4 regions of the Bacillus sp. F9_6S_D1_P_5 genome follow, and region 1 is predicted to be linked to each of the others. Evidence: riboswitches for the same ligand, from Rfam matches in the RefSeq annotation. Region 1 holds a riboswitch; each other region holds the start of a gene.
What was found. A riboswitch is a leader RNA that binds a small molecule or an ion and turns the genes downstream of it on or off. The one in region 1 is predicted to bind S-adenosylmethionine.
Positions count from the first base shown of each region.

Region 1 (5,525 bases):
CTTCTGTATGCAAGAGACCAACGCGGACATACCCTTCACCATGCTCACCAAATCCAACACCAGGAGCAACTGCAACGTGTGCTTTTTCTAGTAAAATATTAGAAAATTGCTCAGAGGTATATCCTTTCGGAACAGGAAGCCATGCAAAGAATGACCCTGTTGGAATGTCTACATTCCAACCAATTGAGTGACAAGCTGAAATAAGAGCGTTTCGTCGAGATTCGTAACTATTTACAAGGTCTATTACGCAAGACTGTGAATTTAATAGTGCTTCGCGGGCAGCATCTTGAATTGCACCAAAAATACTAACATACATATGATCTTGTAATAAGTTAATGGTTTCAATGACACTTTCATTTCCTACTGCAAAAGCGATACGCCACCCAGCCATATTGAAAGTTTTCGATAGAGTATAAATTTCAATTCCTGTATCCTTGGCACCGTCTGCTTGTAAGAAACTCACGGGCTTTTGACCATCAAATCCAATAGCGCCGTAAGCAAAATCATGAACAACTAATATATTATGTTCATTAGCAAAATCAATGGTTTCTTCAAAGAATTCTTTTGATGCAGTAGCACCAGTAGGATTATTTGGATAGTTTAAAAACATTAATTTTGCTTGTTTCGCAATAGAGTCATCAATTTTCGTATAATCTGGTAAAAAATTATTTTCTGCAAGTAGTGGCATTGTTTCAAATTGTGCTTTTGCTAAAGCAACACCTGATAAATAATCTGGATAGCCTGGATCGGGAACGAGAATCGTATCACCAGGGTTTGTAAAGCAAACTGGTAATTCTACTAATCCAGCCTTTCCGCCAAACAAAATAGCAACTTCTGTTTTTGGATTTACTACTACATCATATTCACGTTGATAGAATGTTGCCACGGCTTCTTTTAAACTTTCATGTCCGCGAAATGGCGGATATTTATGATGAATGGTCTTTTCTGCAGCATCTTGTAAAGCTTTTACGATATGCTGCGGTGTTGGTTGATCTGGATTACCTTGACCTAGATTAATAACATCGTGACCAGCTGCTACGACTTTGTTAACTTTTGCAACAAGTGAAGCGAAAAATTGTGTCGGCAATGATGTTACTATCTCAGAAGGTTGAAATAATTTCATACTTTCCACCTCTTTTGAAAGTTGTTACAATTCTAGTGACAAATGATATAATCTTTCCAGTATTTTGTAAAGAAAAAATTATGAATGGGGCTGACAAAATGAAAGTCGCATGTATTCAAATGGATATTGTCTTTGGAGATGTAGAAAAAAATATTGAGAATGCTAAAAATAAAATAAGCGAAGCGATGAAAGAAAGACCAGATGTTATTGTCTTACCAGAGCTATGGACAACAGGATATGATTTAACGAGACTCTCTGAAATTGCAGATAGGGATGGATTGGAAACGAAAGAAAAGTTGAAAGAATGGTCGAAACAATATGGTGTACATATTGTCGGTGGTTCCATAGCGAAGCAAACAAAACAAGGTGTTACAAATACAATGTATGTTGTAAACAAGGAAGGAGAACTAGTCAATGAATATAGTAAAGTACATTTATTTCAGCTTATGGATGAACATAAATATTTAATAGCTGGAAATAGTACAGGTGAATTTAAGCTAGATGATGTAGAGTGTGCCGGCACAATTTGTTATGACATTCGTTTTCCAGAATGGATGCGCGTTCATACTGCTAAAGGTGCAAAGGTTTTATTTGTTGTAGCAGAATGGCCATTAGTTCGTTTAGCACATTGGCGTTTACTATTGCAAGCAAGAGCAGTTGAAAATCAATGTTATGTTGTCGCATGTAATAGGGCAGGAAAGGATCCGAATAATGAGTTTGCTGGTCACTCTTTAATTGTCGATCCTTGGGGAGAAGTTGTTGTAGAAGCGAATGAAGAAGAATCCATTTTATTTGGAGAGCTTCATTTGGAGAAAATTAATGAAGTACGCAAAGGAATTCCCGTTTTTGCAGATCGTCGTCCAGAATTATATAAATAAAATGTTGACAAGTGATTTTTATTCTTGGTATAGTCTTCAACATAAAGTTAAAAATTCAAAAAATTATACAACTCTTATCAAGAGCAGGTGGAGGGATTTGGCCCGATGAAGCCCAGCAACCGACCGTAATACCATTGTAAAATGGGGCGTTTATTTACGCCAAAAGGCACGGTGCTAATTCCAGCAGAAAGTTTACTTTCTGGCAGATAAGAGGGGAGAAGATAAACTTCAAACCTCTTTCTTAGTGGAAAGAGGTTTTTCTGTGTTAGAAAAACCTCTGAATTAAAAAAAGGGGGAGAAGACGATGGGATATTATTCATTGACTGAAACGACAGCTATACAATATGCGAAAGAAAACGGTTATTTTGAAAAGAAAGCAAATGTAGTTTGTCATGAAATTGGAGATGGAAATTTAAATTACGTGTTCAAATTAGGTGATGGAGAGAAGTCTATTATAATAAAACAAGCATTGCCATATGCGAAAGTAGTTGGTGAGAGCTGGCCGTTATCTATAAAAAGGGCGACGATTGAAAGTAAAGCATTACAAATTTTTGCGAAGTATGTGCCGGAATACGTGCCGGTAGTGTACAGTCATGATGAAGAGTTAGCAGTAACAGTAATAGAAGACTTATCAAGGCTAACAATTGCTAGAAAAGGATTAATAGATGGAGAAGAGTATCCACTTTTATCCCAACATATTGGTCGTTTTCTAGCACATGTTTTATTTTATACTTCAGATTTTGGATTAGAGTCAGAAGAGAAAAGAGTACTAGAAGGTACATTTGTAAACCCAGACCTTTGCAAAATTACAGAGGATTTAGTGTTTACAGATCCGTTCGGTCATTACGATACGAATGATTATGAGCCAGAGTTACAACTAGCGGTTGATGAATTGTGGAGTGATAAAACTTTAAAGTTAAAAGTCGCACAGTATAAATATAAATTTTTAACGAGAAAAGAAGCGCTTATTCATGGTGATTTACATACTGGTAGTATTTTTTCATCGCCTTCTGAAACGAAAGTGATTGATCCGGAATTTGCAACATATGGCCCATTTGGATTTGATCTTGGTCAATTTATTGCAAATTTATTATTAAATGCGTTATCACGTGAAGAGGAAAAAAGAAATGTGCTATTTTTCCATATTGAGAAAACATGGAGTTATTTTGTAGAAGCTTTTACGAAGTTATGGATTGGAGAAGGTGTAGAAGCATATACGAAAGAGAAACAATGGTTGCCGATTATTTTGCAAAATATTTTTACGGATGCCGTTGGATTCGCTGGATGTGAGCTTATCCGCAGAACAATTGGATTAGCGCATGTAGCGGATTTAGATGAAATAGCGAATAAAGAAACGAGAATTGAAGCGAAGAAACAAGCGCTATCTTTAGGTAAAGAACTAATAAAATATGAATCTAAGAACGCTGATATTCAACTGTTCCGAACATTATTTCAACAGACAGTTTCTGGAGGGGTAAAAGCATGAGTACAATTGTTACTATTCCGAGGTCTGTCAGTTGGAAAGGTGATGCCATTGCAGTATTAAATCAAACAAAGTTACCGCATAGTACAGAATACAAAACATTAACGACGATTGAAGAGGTATGGAAAAGTATTGTTATGCTAGAAGTACGAGGAGCACCTGCAATTGGAATTGTAGCTGCATTTGGCTTGGCGCTTGCATCAAAAAAATATACTGCTTTACATATTGAAGAATTTCAAAAGAAGTTTAATAGAGATTGTAATTATTTAGGAACGTCACGCCCGACAGCAGTCAATTTATTTTGGGCAATCGATCGCATGAGAGAATCGATTCGAGAAATTACTACAATAAAAGAAGCACAAAAAATATTAGAAGAAGAAGCGCTTCGCATTCAACAAGAAGATGAAGCGGTATGCCGGAGTATTGGAGAACATGCATTATCATGTTTTAAAGACGGTGATAACATTTTAACAATTTGTAACGCTGGCAGTATCGCAACTGCTAGATATGGTACTGCATTAGCGCCGTTTTATATTGGGAAAGAAAAAGGTGTACGGTTACATGCGTATGCGTGTGAAACGAGACCGGTTTTACAAGGCGGGCGTTTAACGACTTGGGAATTGAAACAGGCCAATATTGATGTAACTCTTATTACAGATAATACAGCAGCGCATGCTATTCAAACGAAGGAAATAAACGCGATTATTGTAGGAGCGGACCGAATTGTCGCAAATGGAGATACGGCAAATAAAATCGGAACAATGAATTTAGCAATATTAGCAAAGTATTTCGATATCCCGTTCTACGTTGCAGCTCCGCTATCGACATTTGATATTCCGAAACAAACAGGCGCTGAAATAGTTATTGAAGAAAGAGACGAAACAGAAGTTACGAAAATTTTTGGGAAACAAGTGGCACCAATTGGAACTACTGTTTATAATCCTGCATTTGACGTAACACCAAACGAATTAATTACAGGTATTATTACTGAGAAAGGTATTATACGAGGAAATTATAAACAGGAAATTGCATCATTATTTGAAAGACAAGCTAATACATAATGGCTTGTCTTTTTTTATGCCTAAATGTTTTCTTTTCTCTTATTTATATAATGAAAGGAGGCGTAAAAGATGGAAGAGTGGATCAGGATGGTAGGTAATGTAGGATTTCCGATTGTTGTAACATTATATTTACTCCACCGTATCGAAAGTAAATTAGATGGGGTAATTGTTGCAATCGAAAAACTCCCTAAACAATTACTAAAGTAGGAAGGTCCTAGCGATAAAAAATAAAGTTTGCTCTTCGTGAGCAAACTTTATTTTTTATTGAGCAGTATAACCACCATCGATAACGACAGCTTGACCGGTTATACCTTTCGCTTTTTCGCTCGCTAAAAATATAGCATAATCCGCGATTTCTTGTACTTGTAATAAGCGTTTTTGTGGTACAAGTGGATAAATGATATCCTCTAAAACATTTTCAAGTGGTACGTTTCGTGTCGTAGCTAAATCTTGTAGTTGATTACGTACGAGAGGGGTATCGACATAACCAGGACAAAGGGCGTTAACGGTAATTCCATGAGTAGCGCCTTCTAAAGCGGCAACTTTTGTTAATCCAATTACGCCATGTTTTGCGCTATTGTAGGCGGATTTCCCTGCAAATCCAACGAGACCATTAATGGAGGCGACATTAATAATACGACCATACATTTGCTTTTTCATGATCGGGAAAGCATGCTTCATTGCGATAAAAGGGGCGATTTGCATAATTTTAATAAGTAATTCGAACTTTTCAGTTGGAAAATCTTCAATTGGTGAAACGTGTTGCATTCCTGCGTTGTTAATTAATATATGTAATGAACCGAAATGATTAACTGTTTGAGATATTGCAGCTGTAATTTCTTCTTCAGATGTAACATCACATTTCAAACCAATAGCTTGGTAGCCTTCTTTTTGTAATTGTTCAGCAGCTTCTTTTGCCCGTTCTTCAAGACGATCGGTAATAACAACTTTTGCACCTTCTTTTGCAAAAGCATTTCCCA
Region 1 covers NZ_JBTREW010000014.1:39,217-44,741, forward strand. The annotation lists gene ACUXEY_RS17935 (aminotransferase class I/II-fold pyridoxal phosphate-dependent enzyme) at 1-1,123, opposite strand, end outside; gene ACUXEY_RS17940 (carbon-nitrogen family hydrolase) at 1,138-2,001, shown strand; SAM riboswitch class I at 2,073-2,214, shown strand; gene mtnK (S-methyl-5-thioribose kinase) at 2,306-3,487, shown strand; gene mtnA (S-methyl-5-thioribose-1-phosphate isomerase) at 3,484-4,545, shown strand; gene ACUXEY_RS17955 (YvrJ family protein) at 4,615-4,752, shown strand; gene ACUXEY_RS17960 (3-hydroxybutyrate dehydrogenase) at 4,807-5,525, opposite strand, start outside.

Region 2 (5,525 bases), on a different contig from region 1:
ATAGAGATATATGGAAAGGGGACAAGGACTTAATATGTGGATGAGCTTGTAATGATTAGAAACTAGATAGATAAATTTTTCTCTCATAAGTGAGGGTTTATTTAGTTATCTGTAAATCATTCAAGGACTGCATATTTGGCTTGTACATCCCTTTTGTAAGGATAATGTATAGGGAAATTCATATCTCTTATATAAAGTATGCGTCCTTTAAATTGGAGGAGTATATGATGAATCACTTGAAAAATAAAATAGCAGTTGTGACAGGGGTAAGTCGTCTAGATGGTATAGGTGCAGCGATTTGTAAAGAATTAGCTGAAGCAGGATACGATATATTTTTTACGTATTGGACAGCGTACGATAAAGAGATGCCTTGGGGCGTTGAGCAAAGTGAACAAATACAATTAAAAGAAGAGTTACTAAAAAACGGTGTTAAAGTATCAAGTATGGAGTTAGATTTAACTCAGAATGATGCGCCGAAAGAGCTTATAAATAAAGTTACTGAACAACTGGGCTACCCTCATATATTAATTAATAATGCAGCATATTCTACGAATAATGACTTCTCTAATTTGACTGCTGAAGAATTAGATAAGCACTACATGGTAAATATTCGCGCGACTACATTGTTAAGTAGTCAATTTGCCCGAGGGTTTGATAAGAAATCTGGTGGTAGAATTGTGAACATGACGTCGGGACAATTTCAAGGACCTATGGCAGGAGAACTAGCGTATGCAACAACGAAGGGAGCAATTGACGCCCTTACGAGTACGTTGTCAGCTGAGGTAGCTCACCTAGGAATAACAGTGAATGCAATTAATCCAGGCCCAACTAGTACAGGGTGGATGACTGAGGAGATAAAGCAAGGATTAAAGCCGATGTTTCCTTTTGGTAGAATTGGTGAGCCGAAGGATGCAGCAAGACTCATTAAGTTTTTAGTAAGTGAAGAAGCAGAATGGATTACGGGACAAGTTATTCATTCTGAAGGTGGGTTTAAAAGATAAAAAGAAGGTATCTCACTAGGGTGAGATACCTTCTTTTTTAATCCTTTTTCAATCTTCGTGCAACACCGTTACCTAAAGACTGTAACCCTTGAACGAGGATAATTAAAATAAAGACGGTTGCATACATTACTTCCGGTTCGTATCGTAAATGCCCAAATCGATATGCTAAATCACCAAGACCGCCAGCACCTACAAGTCCAGCCATTGCTGTTGCGCCAATTAAGCCGATTGTTGCGATTGTTAACCCAAGTACAAGGGAGGGACGAGCTTCTTTCACCATAACGTGCCAAATGATTTTTATAGTAGAAATGCCCATCGCTTGATAAGCTTCAATAACACCACGATCCACTTCTAATAAAGCCGTTTCCATTAACCTTGCAATATAAGGGGCCGTGAATACGACAAGTGGTACGATGACACCTTGCACACCAATCGATGTTCCCATTAGAAACTTTGTAAAAGGTAAAATAAAGAATAGTAGAATGATAAACGGAAGAGAGCGAATGATATTAATAATTGTATCCAGAATTGGATAAATGATTTTATTTTCGTGCTGCCCACCAGGTCTCATTAAAACAAGTGTGACGCCAAGTGGTAGTGCAATAAGGATAGAGATGAATAGTGAAATAGATGTCATTTGAAATGTTTGAATGGTTGCTTCCCATATGACTTTACCCCATTCATCCAAAAAGGACTTGTTTCCCATAATCTGTTCTACCTCCTTCTACGATGATCCCTTGCTCTTGTAAAAATGATAAAGCACGGTCTACTTCAGTTTTTTCACCTTGCATATGAATGATCAGTTTCCCATATGCTTCATGTTTTAACTGTGTAATATTACCGGATAAAATATTCGGATACACTTGAAAACGTTTTGTAGCGATAGCTAACGCTGGTTCGCCAGGAGAAGTTCCTATAAATGAAAGTGTTACGATTTCTCCGGTTCTTTGTAGCTCTTTCTGTACGTCTTCAGGAATCTTCGCTGCAAATGCACTATTTACGAATTTTTTCGTTGTTGCATGTTGTGGGTTTGTGAATATATCCTTCACAGTCCCGCTTTCAACTACTGCTCCATGTTCCATGACAGCAACTCGGTCACATATACGCTGGATGACATTCATTTCATGTGTAATTAATAAAATTGTGATCCCAATTTCTTCATTAATCTTTAATAATAGATCAAGAATAGATTCCGTTGTTTCTGGGTCTAAAGCGCTCGTTGCTTCGTCGCTTAATAACACTTCTGGTTCATGGGATAGTGCACGTGCAATGGCAACACGTTGTTTCTGACCACCAGAAAGTTCACTCGGATAGGCATCTTTTCGGTTGAAAAGGTCGACAATGCGTAAATATTTTTCTACTCTTTTTTCGATCTCCGTTTTTGGAATGCCAGCAAGGCGTAACGGTAATGCAATATTTTCATAAACGGTAACAGTTTTAAGTAAATTGAATCCTTGAAAAATCATCCCGATTTTTTGTCGCGCTTTTGCAAGTTCCTTTGCTGATAAAGTTGTTAAGTCTTGATCGTTGACAATGATATTTCCTGTCGTTGGTTTTTCTAATAAATTTACACATCGAATTAATGTACTTTTACCAGCGCCGCTATATCCAATGATTCCAAATACTTCGCCCCTTTTTACTTGGAGGGAAGTAGGTTTAAGAGCTTCCACATTCCCCTTTTTTGTTGTAAATACTTTGGATACATTTTTTAATTCAATCATTATCGTCAGCTCCTACCAAGACGGTAAAACAGAACCATCAAATTTTTTCTCGATAAATTCTTTTACTTCTTTAGATTGATAAGCTTTCTTTAATTTATTTACAACGGCATCATCTTTATTTTCAGTACGAACAACGACCCAGTTCACATATGGTGAATCTTTTCCTTCACGGAAGATAGAATCTTTCGCAGGGCTTAATTTTGCACCTAATGCAAAGTTTGTATTAATTGCAGCTGCTTTCACTTCACTTAGTTGTGTCGGTAATTGAGATGCCTCTAATTCAACAATCTTTAAATTTTTCGGATTTTCAATTACATCTTTCGCAGTCGCTTTTTCTGTAGCCTTTGGATCCACTTTTAAAACACCTGCTTTTTCAAATAGCTTTAAAGCTCGAAGTTCATTCGTTGGATCATTTGGCACAGCAATCGCATCGCCCTCTTTTAAGTCTTTTACATCTTTTAAGCTTTTAGAATATACGCCCATAGGGAATGTTACTGTTGAAAATACTTCAGTTAATTTCATATTGCGTTCAGCTTTAAATACGTCTAAATATGATTTCGTTTGATAGCTATTTACATCGAGGCTTTTTTCATCTAAAGATACGTTTGGTGCTACATAATCATTAAATACTTTTACATCAATTTCGAGTCCGTCTTTCGCTGCCACTTCTTTCACCTTTTCAAAAATTTGTTCATGCGGTCCACCCGTTACGCCGACAGTAATCTTTTTCTCATCTAACGTTTTTACCTCTTTATCGGAATTAGCACCACATGCACCTAACAATAATACCGCTCCACTTACAATGCTCAATAATACTTTTTTCATCTATAGTTCCCCCTTCATATACGTTCCAAAATAAAAAGCACCTCTCAAAAATAAGAGAGGTGCCGAATAGACAAAATAGGATCCTCTCTTATCTTCCAAAACGAAAACTCGTTTTGCAGGAATTAGCACCTTAGCTTATACGTCATAAGCTCGGTTGCCGGGCATCATCGGGCCAGTCCCTCCGCCACTCTTGATAAGAGTATGTGTATGTAGTTTTTTAATATGGTACTAATAGTAAATCTTACAAAAAGAATTGTCAATGTTATTTTCTGAATATATTTTATTTTAAGGTAATCGAAACGTTACCTTTTTTATGTCCCTTTTCCACATACATATGCGCTTCAGAAATTTCTTCTAATCGGTAAGTTCTATCAATAACAGGTTTTAAATGTTCTGTTTCAGTTAGTTCTTTTAGTAGAATCATATCCTCTTTACTTACCTTTGCCATCATTCCATTAACAGATACATATTTTCCATTGGGTGTTAATGTATTTGTACAAAGGGATTTTTTATACTTCCCAACTGCATCAAATATAATATCGTAGCGCTCGCGCCTCTTAGTAAAATCTTCTTTCGTATAATCAATTACTTTATCAGCTCCTAAAGATTGAACGAGTTCAAAATTTGAATTACTACAAACAGCCGTAACGGTCGCACCGAAATATTTAGCAAGTTGTACAGCAGCTGTTCCTACCGATCCTGAGGCACCATATATGAGCACTTGTTGCCCTTTTTTTATAAGGCCCTTTCTCAGGAAATGCAATGCTGAAGTTCCACCAAAAGGAATAACTGCCGCTTCTTCATACGTCACATTGGTAGGTTTTAATGTTATTAATCCACTTTCATGTACGCATGTGTACTCGGCGTAACCGCCGAGGTTTAGTTCTGTTAATGCAAAAATAGGATCACCTTTTTTAAATTGAGTTACATCTGTTCCAATTTCCTCAATTTCTCCAGCTAATTCTACACCAAGTATAGGGTTTCTCGGTTTTCTGAAACCTAATATGATCCGCATAGGAATCCAAAATAAGAGGGGACTATTAAAACCGCGTATTCTACAATCTCCAGTCGATACACTTGTTGCGTGAATTTTAACTAATACTTCGTTCTTTTTAGGCGTAGGTTTCTCTATATTTTGAAGCTGAAGAACGTTAGGTGGTCCATACTTTGTGCAAATAATTGCTTTCATAATGACCTCCTGAAATGAGTTGTTGTTATTTATATCATATTTAAAATCTTCATTAAACATGTCGCTATATAGAGAATATAGATTAAAAATTATATAGATTTCATAGGAAAAGAGGTGATATTATTTTTGGAAAGGGGGCGACATTATGAAAAAAATTATTTTTGTTTCAAGTTTAGTACTTGCAATCAGTCTAGGGGCAGGGTGTAGTAATGAGAAAACAGCAAAGATGGATGAACCGAAAAAAGAATCAGTTCAAAAAGAAAAGGAATTAGCAGCGAAGGATGTTTTCAAGAAAACGAACGAAGCTTTTAAAAATGAAGAGCATGTAACGATGACATATGGTGTAGGGGTAAAAGCTGAGGGAACAGAGATGGATATATTAAAGGCTAAGATGCAATTAGAGCCAAAGACAAAGAATTCTCGTTCTGAAATGAATATTTCCGGTACAGATGTTGTAGTGTATACTGTGGATGGTAAAGTTGCTGGTGAGGTGAAAAATCCTAATACAGGAGAAGTTATAACCGTACCAGAGGAGCAATTAAACGCTGGTGGAATGAAAGCGACTCAAGATATTATAGATAAATTAGAAGTACCGGAAGTAGTTTTAGATAAAATGAAGATGGAGAAAAGCGGAGATAAATATAAACTGAAATTTACATTAAAAGGGAAAGAAACAGAAAGTATGTTAACTAGCATGGATGAAACGCAGAAGAAAATGTTACAAGCACAAAATGCGAAAATAGAAGAAGTGGATGCAGAATATATCATTACAAAAGATTTTAAATATGA
Region 2 covers NZ_JBTREW010000024.1:50,223-55,747, reverse strand. The annotation lists gene ACUXEY_RS23455 (SDR family oxidoreductase) at 225-1,001, shown strand; gene ACUXEY_RS23450 (methionine ABC transporter permease) at 1,039-1,707, opposite strand; gene ACUXEY_RS23445 (methionine ABC transporter ATP-binding protein) at 1,682-2,722, opposite strand; gene ACUXEY_RS23440 (MetQ/NlpA family ABC transporter substrate-binding protein) at 2,735-3,547, opposite strand; SAM riboswitch class I at 3,633-3,747, opposite strand; gene ACUXEY_RS23435 (NAD(P)-dependent alcohol dehydrogenase) at 3,828-4,736, opposite strand; gene ACUXEY_RS23430 (DUF6612 family protein) at 4,882-5,525, shown strand, end outside.
Region 2: it holds a riboswitch for S-adenosylmethionine, as region 1 does, so the genes downstream of both, ACUXEY_RS23440 (MetQ/NlpA family ABC transporter substrate-binding protein) here and mtnK (S-methyl-5-thioribose kinase) in region 1, are expected to answer to the same signal.

Region 3 (5,525 bases), on a different contig from region 1:
TCGTTTATTTTTTCAATATATATTTTTCCTAATAAGAAACGCGTGTGAACATTGTTCCGCGCGTTTTTTGTCTATCTAAAAGCGTGCTGCAATGAATAGAAGATTGGGGTTATGAGTTTTAGAGGAAATAAGGGAGGAATTCAAATGTATTTACACGGCACAAGCCGAATCAATGGGCAAGGACACTTAGAAATTGGAGGGTGCGATACGACGCAGCTAGCAAAACAATATGGAACACCACTTTATGTATACGATGAAGAGTCTATTCGAGGAAAGTGCCGCGCGTTTCATCGTGCTTTTAAAGAAAGTGGTTTCACTTACCAAGTAGCATATGCAAGCAAGGCGTTCTTGTGCATGGAGATGTGCCGAGTGGCTCGTGAAGAGAATATGTCATTAGATGTTGTTTCTGGAGGGGAATTATATACTGCGCTTCAAGCAGGATTTCCGGCATCGCGTATTCATTTTCATGGCAATAATAAAACAGATGAAGAAATTGTGATGGCTCTTCAGGCGAATATTGGTTGTTTTGTCGTAGATAATTTCTTAGAATTAGAGATTTTGCATGATTTAGCAGTGCAACATGGGAAATTTGTGAACATATTAATTCGTGTAACGCCTGGAGTAGAGGCGCACACACATGAATATATTACAACAGGTCAAGATGATTCGAAATTTGGATTTGGCGTGTCAAATGGTCAAGCGATGCAAGCAATTGAACTTGCTTTACAAAAATCAAATTATAACGTGCTAGGGATCCATTCACATATTGGGTCGCAAATATTTGAAACAGCTGGTTTTGTTCGAGCAATTGAAGTTCTTCGCCAATTTTTAGAAGAAGTGAGAGAGCAAACAAACTATGTAGTAAAAGTGTTAAATGTAGGCGGGGGATTTGGAATACGTTACACAGAGTCAGATACACCATTAACTCTTGAGACATATGTGCGAGCTGTAACAAGTGCAGTGAGAGAACAATTTACAGTATGTAATTATCCATTGCCAGAAATATGGGTTGAACCAGGTCGTAGCATTGTAGGAGATGCTGGAACGACACTTTATACAGTCGGATCTGTGAAAGACATTCCTGGTATTCGGAAGTATGTATCAGTGGATGGTGGGATGACTGATAATTTAAGACCTGCTTTATATAACGCTCGTTATGAAGCGATGTTAGCGAATCGAGGGAACGATGAGAACGAGGAAGTTGTTTCGATTGCAGGAAAATGTTGTGAGAGTGGAGATATGTTAATTTGGGATATCACTTTACCGAAAGTTGCTACTGCTGATTTATTAGCAATTTCTTGTACAGGGGCATACGGGTACTCGATGGCGAATAATTATAACAGGATTCGTAGACCAGCTGTCGTCTTCGCGAAAGGCGGCACATCACAAATTGTTGTAGAGCGCGAAACATATGAAAATATCATTGGGAACGATCGCATACGTATTAAAGAACTGGTTTAAATAGGGGAAAAGGAGTTGTTCGGATGGGCAATTCCTTTTTTGTAAAATAAAATAATTAAAATATATCGGAAAACTAGGATTGAAAAAAATCTGAATTGTGATAAAATACAAATACAAAGCTTATCAAGAGAAGCGGAGGGAACTGGCCCGACGAAGCTCGGCAACCTGCTTATAGAAAGCAAGGTGCTAACTCCAGCAAAATGGAATCCATTTTGAAAGATAAGGTAAAATATATTACCGAACAGTCTTTTCGAAATGGGAAAGATTTTTTTTATGAATAAAAAGGGGGGCTGTTCGCGTGAGCGTACGGGAACATTTTGAGGAAGTATCTGAGAGAATTCAAGCGATGCTTGCTGATATGAAATATGGTTCAATTACAATTGTTGTGCAAGATGGGAAAGTCATTCAATTAGAGAAAAGTGAAAAAGTACGTTTAAAGTAAAAAGCGCTGACTAGAAAAACTAGAGGCGGTTTTAACCTATATCATTAGGTTAAAACCGTCTTTTTGCTTTTACAGGGGGAAAGAACATGTTGACGTATGAAACGTGGGAAGAAAATAACATTTCATTTTCAGAAGAAGATGAAACGAAAGGCGCGCTATCTGTATTAAGTTGGGCTTATAAAGAATACAAAAGTGAAATTGTATACGCATGTAGCTTCGGAGTGGAAGGGATGGTACTACTGCATCTTATAAACCAAGTAAATCCATCTGCTAAAGTTGTATTTTTAGATACAAATGTTCATTTTCAAGAAACGTATGAATTAATTCAAAAAGTGCGGAGACGATTTCCTTCATTAAATATTATAGAACAACAGCCGGAACTTACACTTGATGAACAAGCGAAGTTGCATGGTGAGAAATTATGGGAAAGTAATCCGAATCTCTGTTGTAAAATTAGAAAAATTTTACCGTTAGAAAAATCATTAGCAGCAGAAAAAGCGTGGATATCGGGCTTAAGGAGGGAACAATCAGAAACACGTAAGCATACAAAGTTTATAAATCAAGATCATCGCTTTCAATCTATTAAAGTTTGTCCGCTCATTCATTGGACGTGGAAAGAGGTATGGCGATATGTATACAAACATAGTTTGCCGTATAACCCGCTGCATGATGTTGGATATCCAAGTATTGGGTGTGAGAAGTGTACGTTACCTGTAGGTGAGGGTGGCGATTCGAGAGATGGTAGATGGGCCGGGAAAGTGAAAACTGAATGCGGTCTACATTACCAATAAGATGAATTTGAAAATAAAGCTAAGAGAGGATATAGAAAATGAGTACAAGAAACGAATTAGTAAATCTTATAGATGAGACATATGACGTATCACAAATTGAAAAAGAAATTGCGCTAGACAACATTGCGTTAAGTGATTTAGAGCTATTAGCGACAGGGGGATATAGCCCGCTTACTGGTTTTTTAGGAAAGAAAGATTATGACTCGGTTGTAGAAACGCTTCGTTTAGTTAACGGGAGTGTTTGGAGTATACCGATTACGTTACCAGTAACAGAAGAAGTAGCAGAGAGTCTGAAAGCTGGAGAGGAAGTAAAACTTGTTAACGCTGGAAATGTATATGGCGTCATTCAAATAGAAGATATTTTTGTGCCTGACAAGGAAAAAGAAGCGTTACTAGTGTATAAAACGACGGATGAGGCTCATCCTGGAGTGAAAAAATTATACGAACGACCGAATGTTTACGTCGGAGGAGCTATTATTCTTACGAAACGTTTTGAAAATAATCCGTTTCCTTCTTATCATTTAGATCCAATTGAAACGAGAGAAGAATTTAAAAAACGTGGTTGGAAAACAGTAGTCGGATTCCAAACGAGAAATCCGGTACATCGTGCCCATGAATATATTCAAAAATCTGCTCTTGAAATTGTAGACGGCCTCTTTTTGAATCCGCTCGTTGGAGAAACGAAGTCGGATGATATTCCTGCTGATGTAAGGATGGAAAGTTATGAAGTATTACTTCAAAATTATTATCCGAAAGATCGTGTCTTTTTAAGTGTATTTCCTGCAGCAATGCGTTACGCAGGACCGAGGGAAGCGATATTTCATGCGCTAGTTAGAAAGAATTTTGGATGTACACACTTTATAGTAGGGCGCGATCATGCAGGGGTAGGAGACTATTACGGTACTTATGAAGCGCAAGAAATTTTTACAAACTTTACAGTGGAAGAGTTAGGGATTACACCGCTATTTTTTGAACATAGTTTTTACTGCGCGAAATGTGAAGCGATGGCTTCGACGAAAACATGCCCGCACGGAAAAGAAGATCATGTCATTTTATCAGGTACGAAAGTAAGAGAATTATTAAGAAACGGTGAGGTTCCGCCAAGTACATTTAGTCGTAAAGAAGTAGTGGAAGTACTAATTAAGGGTTTGAAAAAAGAAGTAGTAACAGAATAGGGAGAGAATGAGATGGACACAAATATTACTTGGCATACAGCATCTGTTTCAAAAGATGAGAGAAGAATAAAAAATAGGCATCATAGTTTTGTAGTTTGGTTTACTGGATTATCAGCTTCAGGTAAATCTACAGTGGCGAACGCGGTTGCTCGTAAACTATTTGAAAAGAATATTGGAAACTATGTACTAGATGGAGATAATATACGCCACGGTTTAACTAAAGACTTAGGTTTTTCTGAAAGTGATCGTATGGAGAATATAAGAAGGATTGGCGAAGTGGCGAAGCTATTTGTAGATCAAGGTACTGTTGTTCTTACGGCATTTATTTCACCGTTTCGAATAGACAGAAAACAAGTTAGAGATCTATTAGCTGCAGATGAGTTTATAGAAGTGTTTGTAAAGTGTCCAATTGAAGAGTGCGAAAAGCGTGATCCGAAAGGGCTTTATAAAAAAGCAAGAAAAGGTGATATTAAAGAGTTTACAGGTATCGATTCACCGTATGAGGAACCAGAGCAAGCGGAATTAATTGTAGAAACGCACAAGTATTCTATTGAAGAATGTGCAGAACAAATTGTGAAGTACTTACAAGAGCGTAGTTTTATCCCGCATTAACAGGCAGTAAAACTCCCAACTCAAAATTTGTCTAGGGAAAAGAAGTTAGGTGGGAGATAAACTGCCCGTAAATGCCCGATTGGTTAAGGTTAATAATCAGTGGGGGATAAACACCCCCCACTGATTAAAGTTTCACTTTATATAGGGGGATTAAAAAATGAGTTATGAAAAAGTATGGGCTAACAATGAAAAATTAAATCAAACTGAGAAAAATAAATTGAAAAAAGATGGATTGCAAATCTTTAATGATATTCCTTATTATGCGGAGAATGGCTTCGAATCGATTCCGAAAGAAGAGTGGGATGCATTCAAATGGGCAGGGTTGTATTTACAAAGACCGAAAGAAGCTGGATATTTTATGATGCGTGTAAATATTCCTTCAGGGATTATTACGAATGCACAGGCAGAAGTGCTTGCTTCTATCGCTGAGGATTATGGGCGTGACGTAATAGATATTACGACAAGACAGGCGATTCAGTTTCATTGGTTAGAAATTCATCAAATTCCAGATATTTTTAAAAGGTTAGCAAGAGTTGGGTTATCTTCAGCTGGAGCGTGTGGTGATATAACGCGTAATATTACAGGAAATCCGCTTGCTGGCATTGATGCAAATGAACTGTTTGATACAACTGGTATTGTGAAAGAGGTATATGACTATTTCCAACATAATGAAGAGTTTTCTAACTTACCACGTAAATTTAAAATGTCTATTAGTTCTAACATTTATAATTCAGCAAACGCAGAGATTAACTGTGTTGCATTTACACCTGCAACGAAAGAAATAGATGGTGAGAAAAAAGTTGGTTTTCATATAAAAGTAGGCGGTGGATTATCAGCTCGTCCATATTTAGCTGATGAATTAGATGTATTCGTTTTACCGGAAGAAGTAAAGGTGGTATCGATTGCGATTGCTACGATATTCCGTGATTTTGGATATCGCGAAAAACGTCATTTAGCTCGTTTGAAATTTCTTGTTGCAGACTGGGGAGCAGAGAAATTTAAAGAGAAACTAATAGAGTATACGGGACCATTGCAAAGTAAAGG
Region 3 covers NZ_JBTREW010000026.1:3,833-9,357, forward strand. The annotation lists gene lysA (diaminopimelate decarboxylase) at 145-1,461, shown strand; SAM riboswitch class I at 1,579-1,687, shown strand; gene ACUXEY_RS24120 (YezD family protein) at 1,760-1,903, shown strand; gene ACUXEY_RS24125 (phosphoadenylyl-sulfate reductase) at 1,990-2,694, shown strand; gene sat (sulfate adenylyltransferase) at 2,733-3,869, shown strand; gene cysC (adenylyl-sulfate kinase) at 3,882-4,481, shown strand; gene ACUXEY_RS24140 (nitrite/sulfite reductase) at 4,639-5,525, shown strand, end outside.
Region 3: it holds a riboswitch for S-adenosylmethionine, as region 1 does, so the genes downstream of both, ACUXEY_RS24120 (YezD family protein) here and mtnK (S-methyl-5-thioribose kinase) in region 1, are expected to answer to the same signal.

Region 4 (5,525 bases), on a different contig from region 1:
CCAGTTTATAAAACAGTATATATATCTTTAAAGCATTTGAAATGGTTAATTCCGTATAAAGAAAATCAAGTGCCTTATGCCCTCAATAAAAATGAACTCCCTGTGAATCCGTTAAATATTACGTTAGCTCGAACGTTTGAAGAACAACTTATTAAAATGGCTGGAAAAATCATGGTGTTCGATTTAGGTGAGGAATCTAATAAAATCGGAAAGATGGCGAAGATTGATGAAGGGCATATTGAAATATTAAAAGCGCGTGATGCGAAAATGTATGTGAATATTCAACATGTAAAATCTGTCCATTGTCCGTAAGCTAGTTGAAAGGGCTGGCTTTTTCTTTTATATGCAGAAGAAAAGGTCGAGCCTATTTGTTTAGTTCGATTTGGATGTGAGGGGGAAATGAATTGAATATAAATAAGTTAGTGTAACCGTTGAAGAGAAAATCTTGTGCAAAATTATAAAAAATATGTACGAGCCATCTTTTCGTATATTCAATTTATTTTTTTGAGGGAGAACTGCTTAACTAATATATTAAAGGGGTTTTGTTGGTGGAGCAGTTTTCGAATTCGTTATCGATTACATTACTTGGTAGTGCTGGTGGAGCAGCAAAAGCAGTTTTAGCAATTTTAAATCAGGCGATAGTAAATGAAAAAGACCCGATTTATGAAGCGATAAAGAACGTTACATTTCATTTGGTTGATATAAAACAAAAAGATAAGGCTTATTATGATGATTTGTTTCCAAATTTGAAAGAGCAATTGTTTTTATCCGAAATAGACCTCCAAGATGTAGTGACATTTAAACAGCATTTAAAAGAAAGTGGCACGAGCGTTGTTATCGATGTTTCAGGAGCAGATACGATTAGAGTATTAAGCTGTTGTAACGAACTTGGAATTTGTTATATTAATTCAGCCTTGGAAAATGAGGCAGTAGATCAGGACGATAGCTTAATCGGTTTTCAGCTTACTGAAAGATATACGAGGTTTGAGAAGGAGAAAGAGAAATTTACAAATACAAAAGCAATTATAGGTTCAGGTATGAATCCAGGTGTTGTTCAATGGATGGTTGTCGAACTTATGAAGGAACGTCCAAATGAACAGCCAAAAGCATGCTATATAGTAGAACATGACACGTCATTTTTACATGATGCAGCACTTATAAAACCTCATACACTTTATGCTTCATGGGCAGTAGAGCGATTTCTAGATGAAGCGATATGGAGTTATCCGATGTATATGAGTCATCATCGTCCCCTTTACTTTTATGAAGATGTATATGCTTCAGAGTATAAAGTGAAGTTAGGAGAGAAAGAGTTCTATGGTTGTTTAATGCCACATGAGGAAGTTTTAATTTTAGGGAAAAACTTTAACATGGAAGTTGGGTTTCTTTACCGAATTAACGAGTATACAACAAATATAATTAGGCAGAATTTAGATAAGGTAGAAGATTTATGGAACTGGAATCGTAAAGTATTTAATCCGGCTGAAGAAGAGATTGCGGGCGAGGATCTAGTCGGTGTATTACTCGTTTATGAAAATAGCGAGACATATATGTATAACGTGATGAATAGTAGTCAAGTTTTTCATAAATATAAAACGAATGCGACTTACTTCCAAGTAGGATGCGGAATTTATGCTGGCTTGTGTAGTTTACTGTTCGATAACTTTAAACAAGGTGCTTATTATGTAGAGGAATTATTATTAAATACAGAAAGTAAGTATGGTCAATATTTAAATCTATATATGAAGGATTTTGTAGTGGGCGAAAATGACTTTACGGATGGATTGCTGCATGATCGGGTAAGATGGATATAAGTTATAGTGAAAAGGAAGGGGGAGATCTCCTTCCTTTTCGCGTAATTGGAAAGTATGTATTTTTTACCGACAGTATAATATGCCAGAAGAAAATATTTTTCAGAAAAGTGTTCTTGTTGTGTAAATATAAACATTTTATAAAATGTTTCAAGAAGGGTTTTTTTTATAAAATACTTCGTTTATAATGGAGGAAAATATCGACATGAGATTTGTTATTCATGTAACGGTTCGGTAGTGTTAGAAAAAGAAGGGGTGCACGCGCATCCTTTTTTCTATGCAGATATTATGAAAGAGGTGGTATGATGGAATTAACATTAAATTCGACTGTATGCTTACACACGATTCAATTTCGAAAAGAGCAAAAGAATTATATTGTAAAAGATACAATTACAGGAGAAAAATATGAAATGCCGCCACTTTGGATTGATGCATTGGCAATGATGCGTGACGGTTTTTTATTGGGGGAAATTGAGGAGAAATTAAAAGAAGAGTATCCAGACGAAGAAATAAATATGTTAGCCTTTACGAGGCAACTGTTAGAGCTAGAGCTTGTCGGAATGGTAGATGGGGAAGAAATAGCTTGTACAAAGAAGAAAGAGAAAGATTATTTAGCTTGGTTACGTCCTCGTGTTGAGCAATTCTTTCTTAATTTAAATAAAAAAAATAGAAGCAAAGGTCAATGATGATCTTTGCTTTTTTGTATAGTTTGTTTAAAAAATTACAGCGAATGCTCTTGCAAAAGCACCGTCGCTATCTTTAATTTTTAAAGGTGCCGCTGAGAAGAAGAAACGTTTCGTGTGAATGGCATCTAAGTTTGTTAAGTTTTCGATTAAATAAATATTATTCCCAAGTAGTATGTGATGAATTGGTGATGTTTCTGTCGTTAGCTCATCAGGAGAAATAAAATCTAAACCGACAGATTTTACTTTTAATTGTACTAGTTCCTCCGCTAATTCTTCAGAAAGATAAAAAGCTTCTTTCTCATACGCCTCTGTATTCCATTTAGTAGATAGATTGGAATGGAAAATAACAATATCTCCTTCTTTTATATCAGCATTGTGAAGTACTTCTTTAGGTAGTTTTCGTTCTTGTACATGAGTTACATCAATAAGAACCGCTTCGCCTACAAATTGATCTAGGGGTAATTGGTCAATAGTCGTTGCGCCTGAAATGAAATGAGCAGGAGCATCGCAATGTGTGCCAACATGAACGACAGAATGAAAATCTGTAACTTGATAGCCTGTCTCTTCAACGCTTGTAATGGCTCCTAAATTGATTTTTGGTGTTCCAGGGAATTGGGACATATTGTTTTCAAATGTTTGTGATAGGTCAATTACTTTCACTTTAAATACCTCCAATATATGTTTTGAAATATAAAAAACTCACCTTTCATAATCAAGAAAGATGAGTTTTGCACACAATAGTTACGTTTTATCTTTCAAAATGCATTGCATTTTGCAGGAATTAGCACCTATTCAGTTTATATAAACTGAGGTTGCTGGGCTTCAAAGGGCCGGTCCCTCTGCCTCTCTTGATAAAGACATATTTAATTTTAGTTCTGAATATTCATTGTATTTAAGTTGTAATTCATTTCCTTTTTTCGTGCAATACAAAATAGGTATTCACCCAAATAAAGCTGCTCGCATATTGTAGCTTATGTAAATAGAATGCTGCGAAGGAGTGAGTGCAGTGACAGGGAATGTATTGAATTATTATGCTGGTGGAAATACAGCTAGAGGATTTCATAATTTATACGAAGAGAATTTAAAAGGACTAAACAGATTATTTATTTTAAAGGGTGGACCTGGAACGGGAAAATCTTCTTTAATTAAGGCAATAGGTCGTGAATGGGTTGAAAAGGGATATGATATTGAATTTTTACACTGTTCTTCTGATAACAAATCGGTTGATGGTGTCATTATCCCGAAGTTAAAAGTAGGAATTGTTGATGGAACATCACCGCATGTTATTGAGCCGAAAATGCCAGGAGTTGTCGAGGAGTATATCAATTTAGGTGTTGCTTGGGATTCAGATAAATTAAGGGAGCAGAAGGTGGAAATTGAACGATTTGTCTCTGAAGCAAGCAAATCGTTTCAAGCTGCTTACGCTCGTTTCCATGAAGCGCTAATTATACATGATGAGTGGGAGAAAATATATATTAGTAATATTGATTTTAATAAAGCGAATGAACTAACCGATCAGCTAATTCAGAAATTATTTACAGATAAAAGCGGGCAACAATCGCTTGTGAAACATCGTTTTTTAGGAGCAGCCACACCGAAAGGAGCAGTTGATTTTGTTCCTAATTTAACAGAAGGATTACCACATCGTTATTTCATAAAAGGACGTCCAGGCTCTGGGAAGTCAACAATGCTTAAAAAATTAGCTAAGGCAGCAGAAGAAAAAGGATTTGAAGTTGAAGTATATCATTGTGGGTTTGATCCAAATAGTCTTGATATGGTTATCGTAAGAGAATTAGGGTTTGCAATTTTTGATAGCACTGCGCCACATGAATACTTTCCGAGCCGCGAAGGAGATGAGATTATAGATATGTATGCCCTTATTGTGACACCAGGGACGGATGAGAAGTACGCGGTGGAAATCCGCGACGTCTCCATTCGATATAAAGCAAAAATGAATGAGGCTATGTCTTTCTTAGCGAAAGCAAAATCAGTTCGTGATAAATTAGAACGAATTTATATTGCTGCTATGGATTTTTCAAAAGTAGACGCATATAAAGAGGAGATTCAAAAAGAGTTTGAACGAATTGCGGTTAGTGTAACAGAAAAGAACAAGTAAAAAATAAAGGATTTTGGTAGGCTGTCGGGAATTTTCTGACAGCTATTTTAGTATGTAGTAAAATTAGCAGTATATTTGTCGAATTTCCAAGGAAATAATCAAAAAATGGAGAGGGTATGAAATGAGAGAGAAAATTAGAGTGGAGTTAGCAAGAATTGAACAAGAGAATGATGTGAAAATTTTATTTGCAGTGGAATCAGGGAGTCGTGCTTGGGGATTTCCATCCAAAGATAGTGATTATGATGTTAGATTCGTTTATATGCATCCGGTAGAGTGGTATTTATCAATTCATGATAAACGAGATGTAATTGAGTATCCGATTAGTGATGATTTAGATATAAGCGGATGGGATATAAAAAAGGCGTTACAACTATTCGCAAAGTCAAACCCAGCTTTACTTGAGTGGATTCGATCACCAATTTTTTATTCAAAAAACTCGCATTTTCCAGAGCAACTTCAGCAAATGAGTGAAAAGGATTTTGATCCAAAAGCCACGATATATCATTATCTACATATGGCTTCAAAAAATTATCGTGAATTTTTGCAAGGTGAAAATGTAAAGTTGAAAAAGTACTTCTATGTATTACGTCCTATTTTAGCTTGTAAATGGTTAGAGGAGAAAGAGACGTTACCACCTGTAGAATTTGATCGGTTAATTACAGAATTATCATTAGAACGTAGCGTATTAGATGAAATTGAACAGTTGTTAATAAAGAAAAAGGCAGGTACTGAATTAGATATTGGATTAAAAATTGAGGTGTTGAATCAATTTTTAGAAGAACAAATTCATTACTATCAGCAATATGTAAAAGGAATTGAAAAGGGATCAGGGATAGATATTGAGAGTTTAAATACATTGTTTCGAGATATGTTATTCGAAGTATACAAAAAAGAGCACGAGTAAATTTGTGC
Region 4 covers NZ_JBTREW010000011.1:122,562-128,086, reverse strand. The annotation lists gene ACUXEY_RS15420 (LSm family protein) at 1-312, shown strand, start outside; gene ACUXEY_RS15415 (S-adenosylmethionine decarboxylase related protein) at 549-1,814, shown strand; gene ACUXEY_RS15410 (hypothetical protein) at 2,117-2,497, shown strand; gene ACUXEY_RS15405 (cyclase family protein) at 2,525-3,157, opposite strand; SAM riboswitch class I at 3,243-3,355, opposite strand; gene ACUXEY_RS15400 (PRK06851 family protein) at 3,504-4,613, shown strand; gene ACUXEY_RS15395 (nucleotidyltransferase domain-containing protein) at 4,735-5,517, shown strand.
Region 4: it holds a riboswitch for S-adenosylmethionine, as region 1 does, so the genes downstream of both, ACUXEY_RS15405 (cyclase family protein) here and mtnK (S-methyl-5-thioribose kinase) in region 1, are expected to answer to the same signal.